2 regions of the Clostridium sp. CM039 genome follow, and region 2 is predicted to be linked to the other one. Evidence: riboswitches for the same ligand, from Rfam matches in the RefSeq annotation. Region 2 holds a riboswitch; the other holds the start of a gene.
The links. Region 2 has a riboswitch for lysine ahead of ACWJJ2_RS16905 (GNAT family N-acetyltransferase). Riboswitches for the same ligand answer to the same signal wherever they lie in the genome.

Region 1: linked by a shared signal. The riboswitch ahead of kal (3-aminobutyryl-CoA ammonia lyase) and the one ahead of ACWJJ2_RS16905 (GNAT family N-acetyltransferase) in region 2 are both predicted to bind lysine.

Annotation. Positions count from the first base shown of each region.
Region 1 is NZ_CM143649.1:2,431,791-2,436,224, reverse strand. It holds gene ACWJJ2_RS11510 (methyl-accepting chemotaxis protein) at 1-252, shown strand, start outside; gene ACWJJ2_RS11505 (hypothetical protein) at 600-1,694, shown strand; gene ACWJJ2_RS11500 (cysteine-rich small domain-containing protein) at 1,733-1,990, shown strand; lysine riboswitch at 2,096-2,276, shown strand; gene kal (3-aminobutyryl-CoA ammonia lyase) at 2,478-2,858, shown strand; gene kce (3-keto-5-aminohexanoate cleavage enzyme) at 3,017-3,841, shown strand; gene atoD (acetate CoA-transferase subunit alpha) at 3,890-4,434, shown strand, end outside.
Region 2 is NZ_CM143649.1:3,606,960-3,611,393, reverse strand. It holds gene ACWJJ2_RS16915 (MalY/PatB family protein) at 18-1,202, opposite strand; gene ACWJJ2_RS16910 (MarR family winged helix-turn-helix transcriptional regulator) at 1,347-1,835, opposite strand; gene ACWJJ2_RS16905 (GNAT family N-acetyltransferase) at 1,984-2,472, opposite strand; lysine riboswitch at 2,781-2,952, opposite strand; partial or broken gene ACWJJ2_RS16900 (cysteine synthase) at 3,009-3,152, opposite strand; gene ACWJJ2_RS16895 (hypothetical protein) at 3,151-3,279, opposite strand; gene ACWJJ2_RS16890 (S-ribosylhomocysteine lyase) at 3,263-3,715, opposite strand; gene ACWJJ2_RS16885 (class I SAM-dependent methyltransferase) at 3,708-4,349, opposite strand.

The sequences.
Region 1 (4,434 bases), 1.2 Mb from region 2:
ATGGGAGATGTGCGAGATATTATTGATGTGAAAGATGAACTTGTAAAAATATCTAATAATTATGGTACATTTTCAGGTGTAGGTGATAAGATGGATGGTAAAGTTAAATTTGTTATGAAAACTGATGGGATAAAAGTAAAGACTGTGGCAACTAAAGAAGATAAAAAAGTTGTAGAGATAAAAGAAGAAAAGAAGGGCTTTTTAACATGGGTAAAGAACATATTTAGCAGTAATGATCAAATGAAAAAATAATAAATCTAAAAATGAAGGTAGATACCGATTTAAATCGGAATGTAGAATTTATGGAAAGTATCTATAACAAATGCGAAAATAATTTCAAAAGTAATAAAGGGCGTTAGTTTAAATTTAAACTAATGCCCTTTATTACTTTTGAACGGATAAACCAATGTTAATATTTACAAAAAATTCATAATTAAAAGATAAAATAAACATTGTATATTTTTAAATTGTAAACATATAAATAACAGTGTAAAACACAAAAGAATCCAGTTGATACACTAATATAAGTGGAGTATAATAATCTAAGTTTCAATGATTTAAAATAATAATTATTATGAATTTAAATGAGGAGCAAAATTATGACTGGCCATAAAAAAATAACGAAAAAAAAATTAAAGTTACTCATTGTAGCGATGTGTTTATCGCTAAGCATATTGACACTGAGGGCTTATTTAAATAAAATCAATAGAAATTCGAGTAAAAATATAGAGACTATATCTAGTAAAGATGCTGAAATTAAAAGTAAGGATCAAAATGCAAAGCTAACAAAGATAGCATTCGAGAAGAATAATAATGTTTATCTTTATGATGAAATAAATGAACAGATTAAATCTTTAGGGGATAATTCAAATTCAAAAGATCTATTACAACTTTCTCCAGATAAAACAAAAATAGTATTTAGATCTTTTAATGAAGAAAAAGAAATAAATCCCCCACATATAATTGTTTATGATATTAAAACTGAAAAATCAACAGAGATTGATATAAATAATAAAGACGTTCAACAAATTATTGAACTCAAGTGGATAGATAATGAAAACATTTTGATTACGGGTCATATTAATCCGTCAGCTTCAGGTTATGCAATATATAACATAAAAAACAAATTGGAGTTAATATCATGCGTTGGTACCATAAGAGATATTATTATAAATAAAAAAAGCATCCTTTATAGCGTTACACCTCATATATTTCCAAAACCTAGGGCCAATTTATATATTAATGGTAATAAAATTTTTGAAAGTATAGAGGATAAGGAAGAAATATATGATGGAGTGATATCTAAAGATGGTAAAATGCTTGCCTTTAGAAGTTGGCTTTCAGATTCAAAGAATTCGAATGGTGAAGTAAGTGCTTATATTAATGTAGCTAAAATTAATAATGATGGAAAATCAATAAGTGATTTAAAGAAGACAAGCATAAATAGTGACATAACTGGAGATTTAAAATTTGATGATAAAAATAATATAAATATTATAGGGGACAAATTTATATATAAATTAGAAGCAGGCAATATTATTAAGGAAAAAAATAATTTGCCAAAGCAAGCAGAACTTTCTGCTGCGCAACTTAAAAAATTTAAACAAATTTTGAACAAGCAATTCCCCGAAGAATCTATTTTAGAGCAAACAATATTAGAAGATATAGATATATATAATGTGGTAACTTTTTAGAATTCGGAACTAACCTAGAAATTAAAGGAGGGTTAAAAATGAATAATAACTATAAATTTTTTAAAAATAAAGATTGCGAATATTTCCCATGCCATCAAGTTAAAGATGATGAAAAATTTAATTGTCTATTTTGCTATTGTCCACTATATTTTCTAGAGGAGTGTGGTGGAAATGGGAAATTCGTAAGTGGTGTTAAAGATTGCTCAATTTGCATGATTCCACATTCTGAAAATGGATATGAGTATATAGTAAGCAAGATAGTGGAAGTAAACAAAGCAAAAAGAAATAATAACTAAGAAAAAGTATTTTTTACTAAAAAAGTATAATTTTAAAAAAACATTGCATTTGAAACGTTTACGTATTATAATTAAGTAAGAGTTAAAAATAAAATTTAATAGTTTCACATAAATAGAGGTGCAGATAAAGAGGTAATTTTTGAATGATAAGGATATGAACATCCAATGTCAAAAATGAAGTATTTGTTTGCCGAAAGAATATTTTGGTTCTTCAATTTATTCTTGGGGATAGAAAGTAGTATTTCTATCACTGCCATAAGAGTTCTTATGGAGAGCTATTTATGTAATGAAAAGATGTTTTTTCATTGCATTAATAGACCTAGTACTTTGGTTAATTAAGGCGCTGAAAAATCAGTGCCTTTTTTTATTTCAAAATAAATTAACATAAGGCATTTTCTAAAAGATACACAACACAGATTTGTTGTTTTTTACAAAATTCCTAAAAATTACAAAATGAATAACTACAATAAACGAGGAGGAAAATAAAATGAAGTCTTTAATAAGGTTAAGAATGAGTGCACATGATGCACATTACGGTGGAAATTTAGTAGATGGAGCAAGAATGCTTCAATTATTTGGGGATGTAGCTACAGAACTTTTAATTATGAACGATGGTGATGAAGGATTATTCAAAGCATACGATGCTGTAGAATTTTTAGCACCAGTTTATGCAGGTGACTATATAGAAGCTGTTGGAGAAATAGTGAAGGTAGGGAATTCATCAAGAAAAATGATTTTCGAAGCAAGAAAAGTTATAGTACCAAGACCAGATATAAATGATTCAGCTTGTGATGTATTAGAAGAACCAATAATAGTTTGTAAGGCAAGCGGAACTTGCGTAGTTCTAAAAGAAAACCAAAGAAAATAATATGCAAGAGAATTAATGTAAACTTTTTCACCTAGTGGTTAATATTTTAGTTGCTAAATAAGTTTGTGCAAAATTATCATAATATACATAACTTATCATAAATATTATGGTAGATAGTAATTATTTTTGCACCACGAAGCACTATAAGGAGGTAGCACATGGAAAAATTAATAATTACTGCAGCTATATCTGGAGCGGAAGTTACAAAAGAACATAATCCAAATGTACCCTATACTGTTGAGGAAGTGGCAATAGAAGCGGAAAAAGCTTATAAAGCAGGAGCTAGCATCATTCATTTACACGTAAGGAAAGATGATGGAACACCTACTCAAGACAGGGAAAGATTTAGAGCTTGCATTGAAGCTATTAAAGAAAGATGTCCGGATGCAATTGTTCAACCATCAACAGGCGGAGCTGTCGGAATGAGTAATGCAGAAAGATTACAACCAGTTGATTTAGGACCAGAAATGGCAACCTTAGATGCAGGTACTTGTAATTTTGGTGGAGATGATGTATTCGTAAATACTGAAAACACTATTAAAGAATTTGGTAAAAAGATGATTGAAATGGGTGTAAAACCAGAAATTGAAGTTTTTGATAAGGGCATGGTAGACATGGCAATAAGACTTCAAAAGAAAGGTTTTATAAAAACACCAATGCATTTTAACTTTGTTATGGGTGTAAATGGTGGGATAACTGCTTCGCCAAGAGATTTAGTATTTATGGCAGGAAGCGTGCCAGAGGGAAGTACTTACACTGTATCAGGTATTGGTAGATTTGAATTTCAAATGGCAGCTGTGACTATTGTAATGGGTGGTCATGTAAGAGTTGGATTTGAAGATAATGTGTATATTGAAAAAGGTATACCAGCTAAATCAAATGCAGAATTAGTAGAAAAAGTAGTTAGACTTGCGAAAGAACTTAACAGAGAAATTGCCACTCCACAAGAAGCAAGAGAGATATTGGGTTTAAACAAAATATAAAACTGATAATTGTTATATCTTCAAGATAAATAAGAGGAGGTAAAATAAATGAATAAGGTTGTATCTTTAGAACAAGTTAGGCCATTACTCAAAGATGGAATGTCAATAATGATAGGTGGATTTTTAGCCTGTGGAACACCTGAAAAGATGATAGATCTATTAATAGAAACAAATGTAAAAAACTTAACTATAATAGCAAATGATACAAGCTATGTAGATAGGGGCATAGGAAGACTTGTAGTAAACGGTCAAGTTAAAAAAGTTGTGGCTTCTCATATAGGAACAAATGCTGAAACGGGAAGACTTATGACAGAAGGAAAAATGGAAGTAGAACTTGTGCCACAAGGAACACTAATTGAAAGAATAAGAGCAGCGGGAGCTGGGCTTGGTGGAGTGCTTACCCCTACAGGAGTTGGTACTATGATAGAAGAAGGAAAACAAAAACTTACAATAGAAGGAAAAGAATATCTATTAGAGCTTCCAATTAAAGCAGATTTAGCACTTGTTTATGCAAGCGTCGTAGATGAAATTGGAAATGCAGTTTATTATGGAACAACAAAAAACTTTAATCCAATTATAGCTACTGCTGCAGA
Region 2 (4,434 bases):
CATAGACTAAATACTTTTTAGTTAATTCCTTCTAGGCTTTTTTCAATGCTCTTTAAAGCTTTTTCCAATATTGTTCTAGGACATGCAAAATTGATTCTTTGGAAATGTTCTCCACCAACGCCAAAGATATAGCCATCATCCAGTGCGATTTTAGCTTTTGTCTGCATCAATTGCTGAAGTTCTATATCCGTGAAGTCAAAATCACTAAAATCAAGCCACGCCAAATAAGTTCCTTCTGGTCTAATCATCTTTACCCTTGGAATTCTCGCCTTTAGAAATTTATCAATGAAATCAAGATTATCTTGTAGGTATATAATAAGCTGCTCAAGCCATTCTTCCCCTTTATTGTAAGCTGCTATCTGAGCCACAGATGCAAAGGAGCCTGGATCGATATCAATTGTTGCTAGTTTATGGTTTAATTCTTTCCTTAACTTTTCATTGGGTATTATAATATCAGAAATTTGTAGACCTGCAAGATTAAATGTCTTTGAAGGTGATGTACATACAATTGAGTTCATCCTAAATTCTTCAGAAATCTTACCAAATGGAATATGGCGATTTGACTGATATATTAAATCCGAGTGAATTTCATCTGAAATTACCAGCACATTATTCTCTACACAAATTTCACCCAACCGTTGCAACTCTTCAGCTGTCCAAACACGCCCAACGGGATTATGGGGGCTACATAAAAACATGAGCTTAGTTCTGCTATCTTGAGCAATTCTTTCTAATTCACAAAAATTCATTTCATATTTGCCATTATTAAGTATTAATGGATTATTAGCTATATGACAACCATTATTGGTGATAATATTGGCAAATGGATAATAAACAGGACTTTGAATTATCACTTTATCACCTAGATTACAAAATGTCTCTACAATAAAGTTTAGTGCAGGTATTATTCCTGGTGTAAAAAGTATCCATTCCTTTTCAATGTCCCATCCGTTCCTTTTTTTATGCCAGTTAACTACAGCCTCCAAAAACTCATCACTCTTCTGTCCATAACCAAAAATTCCATGTCGTGCTCTCTCTGTTAGTGCCTCAATAATGGGTTGAGCGACTTTAAAATCCATGTCCGCAATCCACATTGGAATGCTTTTTTCCTCTCCAAAGTTTTCTTTAAGATGTTTTTTAGACCATTTTATAGAGTCTGTTTCTCTTCTGTCGATAATTTCATCAAAGTTGTATTTTGTCATAATATCTCCTCCCAGGTTTAAATGTATTACAAAAAAACAAATATTGTTTAGGCTCTATACTATTTATAGTTTATAACCTAAACAATATTTTGTCAAGAGAGTTTTTATTTATACACTATTAAATCAAAATACTCTTTTTTATTCTTAACGAGGTATATTTAACAATTCAGTATACTTTTGCATAACTTTATAAAATGCGTCAATCTCTTCGGTAGTAAAGCTATTATGCAATGTTTTATCAGCCCAAGTGAGTTCCTTAATATCATATGCTTTATGTGCTTTACTTAGGAGTTCTCCTTTGTCAGTGACATACAAATGGACGTTTTTTGCGTTGTCATCTTCTTTTTTTCGTATAATTAAACCACGCTTTTCTAGTTTGGTAATAATCTGTGATACAGCACCTTTAGTACGATTCCACTCCAATGCCACCTCAGTAACAATAATTCCTGGATTCTCATCAATAACAGTCAGAGTATGTAATTCAACCATATTGATTATATCTCCAGTCCCATAATCACGAGCTGCCTTTATATAGTCACTATAAGTCATAACAAATTTATAAATAATATTTGCCTTTGTATCTAATTCATAATATTTAGTATTTCTTTGGATTACATTTTCAGTATCGTTCATTTTGCCCAAACAACCTTTCGTTCATATTTTTATAATTAACCAAAAAAGTTTACGTTAACTAACTATACGATTCAGCATTTCTATTACCGATAATTTAATACTGTTAATTAGCTATAAATTACAAATATTCACTCATATTATAGCTCAATTAAAACTCTAAAATCATATTATACCATTTAGAACCACCGTGTGCTGATTTAGATATCCCTATATTTATGAACCCGAATTTTGTATAATAATGAATAAGTTTTTCTTTACATGTTAGAATAACGCCTTTACGACCCTCTAATCTTGATACTTCTATCATATGATTCATTAATTGTACAGCAATTCCTTGATTACGATAATCTGGTATCACATCAAGGCCAAAAATAGTCTGGTAATCTCCATCTGGAACATGTTGTGTAGCATCATTATATAATTCATCATAGATAGCAGTTTCATTGATTATACACCCATTGATGAACCCAATTATATCTCCATCAATTTCTGCTACAAAAAAAAATTCTGGAAATATCTTAATTCGTTGTTCGAATGATGTCTTCGTAGCAGCCTCTGCCTCTGGAAAACATCTTGATTCCACTTCTGTTACTGCATCTAAGTCTTCTATAGATACTCCTCTAATTTTAATATTCATTACACTAATCTCCTTTTGCTTAAAATATAAGTAATATTTGCTTCGTCGTATAGTACAGTTGCGAAGTATATATATATTTCAATTAAACATTAATAATTAATTACTGAACTTGATTTAACCTAAAGCATTTTTCTCCTAACACTTTTAATTTTGCAAGTTATATCTTTTCATATAGTTCCCTCTGACAATCTCAAGTTGTTCTTTTAACTTCTTATTTTTACACCTTTTTTTATATTGTTTCAAAAAAAATAAATACAGCAAAGGAACACCTTTGCTGCATAAAATACATGTTTTTATACAAACTTCGTGTACCTTGTAGCTCACCACTGAAAAATCAGTGACAATTTTACATATATTATATGTAATCTCAGAAAATAATTTCACCAAATACATTTTCTTCGGCCATAGCTCCTTTTCTTATTCATCTTAGCCTGTCAGCTCCGAACAAGTACTCTTAGATACAGCACCTCTACCCTAGGTAGTTTACTTATTAAATTAGTTATTATATTATCACAGTATGTTTATAAGTACAAGCATTAATTACAGATGTTCTTACTAAAATGTCTATCTCCCCTCTCAGGCAGTATTGCAACAACGTTCCCACCTTCAATGGATTCTCCAAGTTTTATTGCAGATACTATGGCAGTCCCTAAAGAACTGCCTACAAATAGCCCCTCTTTACATTGTATCCTTAATTGATGGCTGCAGTTTTGCGAAGATATTTACACCTTCTTTTACACCCAAATTATTTAGCTTAATAAGTGGTGTATTTCCTATAATATTTAATATACTATTTATATATCTCACTGCTAAGACCTCTACTTAGAACTAATTTTGCATATTCTTTTGCACCATCTAAGGAATGATCTCTATAATTTCCACATTGAACTTCATTGGCTGCCGGGATTTCCTCTGTTTCTATCACCTTTTTCAATCCATAATTTAGGGCTTCTATAACCCTATCTACACTGACATCATTCCATACGATCATGTAAAAACCTGTTCTACATCCCATAGGTGAAATGTCTATAATTCCGTCCATTACTTCTCTCATATATCCAGCAAGCAAATGCTCTAAAGTATGGATAGCTGATATATTCATAAACTCCTTGTTTGGTTGCATAAATCTTAAGTCAAACTTTGTTACTTTATCACCCTTTTCGCCTATCTTTACCTCACATTTTCGTACAAAAGGTGCCACAACCTTTGTGTGATCTAATGAAAAACTTTCAACCTTAATCATTTACCCTTACCTCCTTATTTGCTACTGCAATGAAAATGCCAGTTTCAGTATATTCGCCTTTGCTAGAATAACCTTTGCATCTTAAATCTGTATTCTCAATGTTTACTATATTAAACCCTGCGCCAGTTAACCACTCTTCCATCTGATTATTTGAAAACCCAAGCCATTCGTCAAACATTTCAGTCCTTGCCCACTGCCCATTATGCTCTTCTACATCCGATATTATTAAAGTCCCACCTTTTTTAATTATTCTGTGCATCTCTTCAATAGCCTTTTTAGCATCGCTCACATGGTGAAGAGCCATATTAATGAAGACCACATCTACAGATTCATCAAACAAAACCAAGTTGTCTATGGAGGATTTTATTGGATATACATTATCGAATTTTTTAGTTTCCATTAATTTTTTGGATTCTTTAAGCATATTTACTGATTGATCTATAGAAAACACAATGCTTGCATCTAAGGCCAGCGCTAAGGATAAAAATCCAGCGCCGCATCCAAGATCAGCCACTACCTTATCTTTTATACTTACTTTGGATAATACCTTGTACTTTAACCTTTCATCAAAATACTCACTTCTTATTACGTTCCAACTTTTAGCTATTTCGTTAAAATAATCTAATGAACTCATAATATTACCTCCATTTATTTTTTTTAAGTCTAAATTTTACATTTTATACTTAAAAAATAGTGTTAAGGCCAAGTTTTTTTTTAAA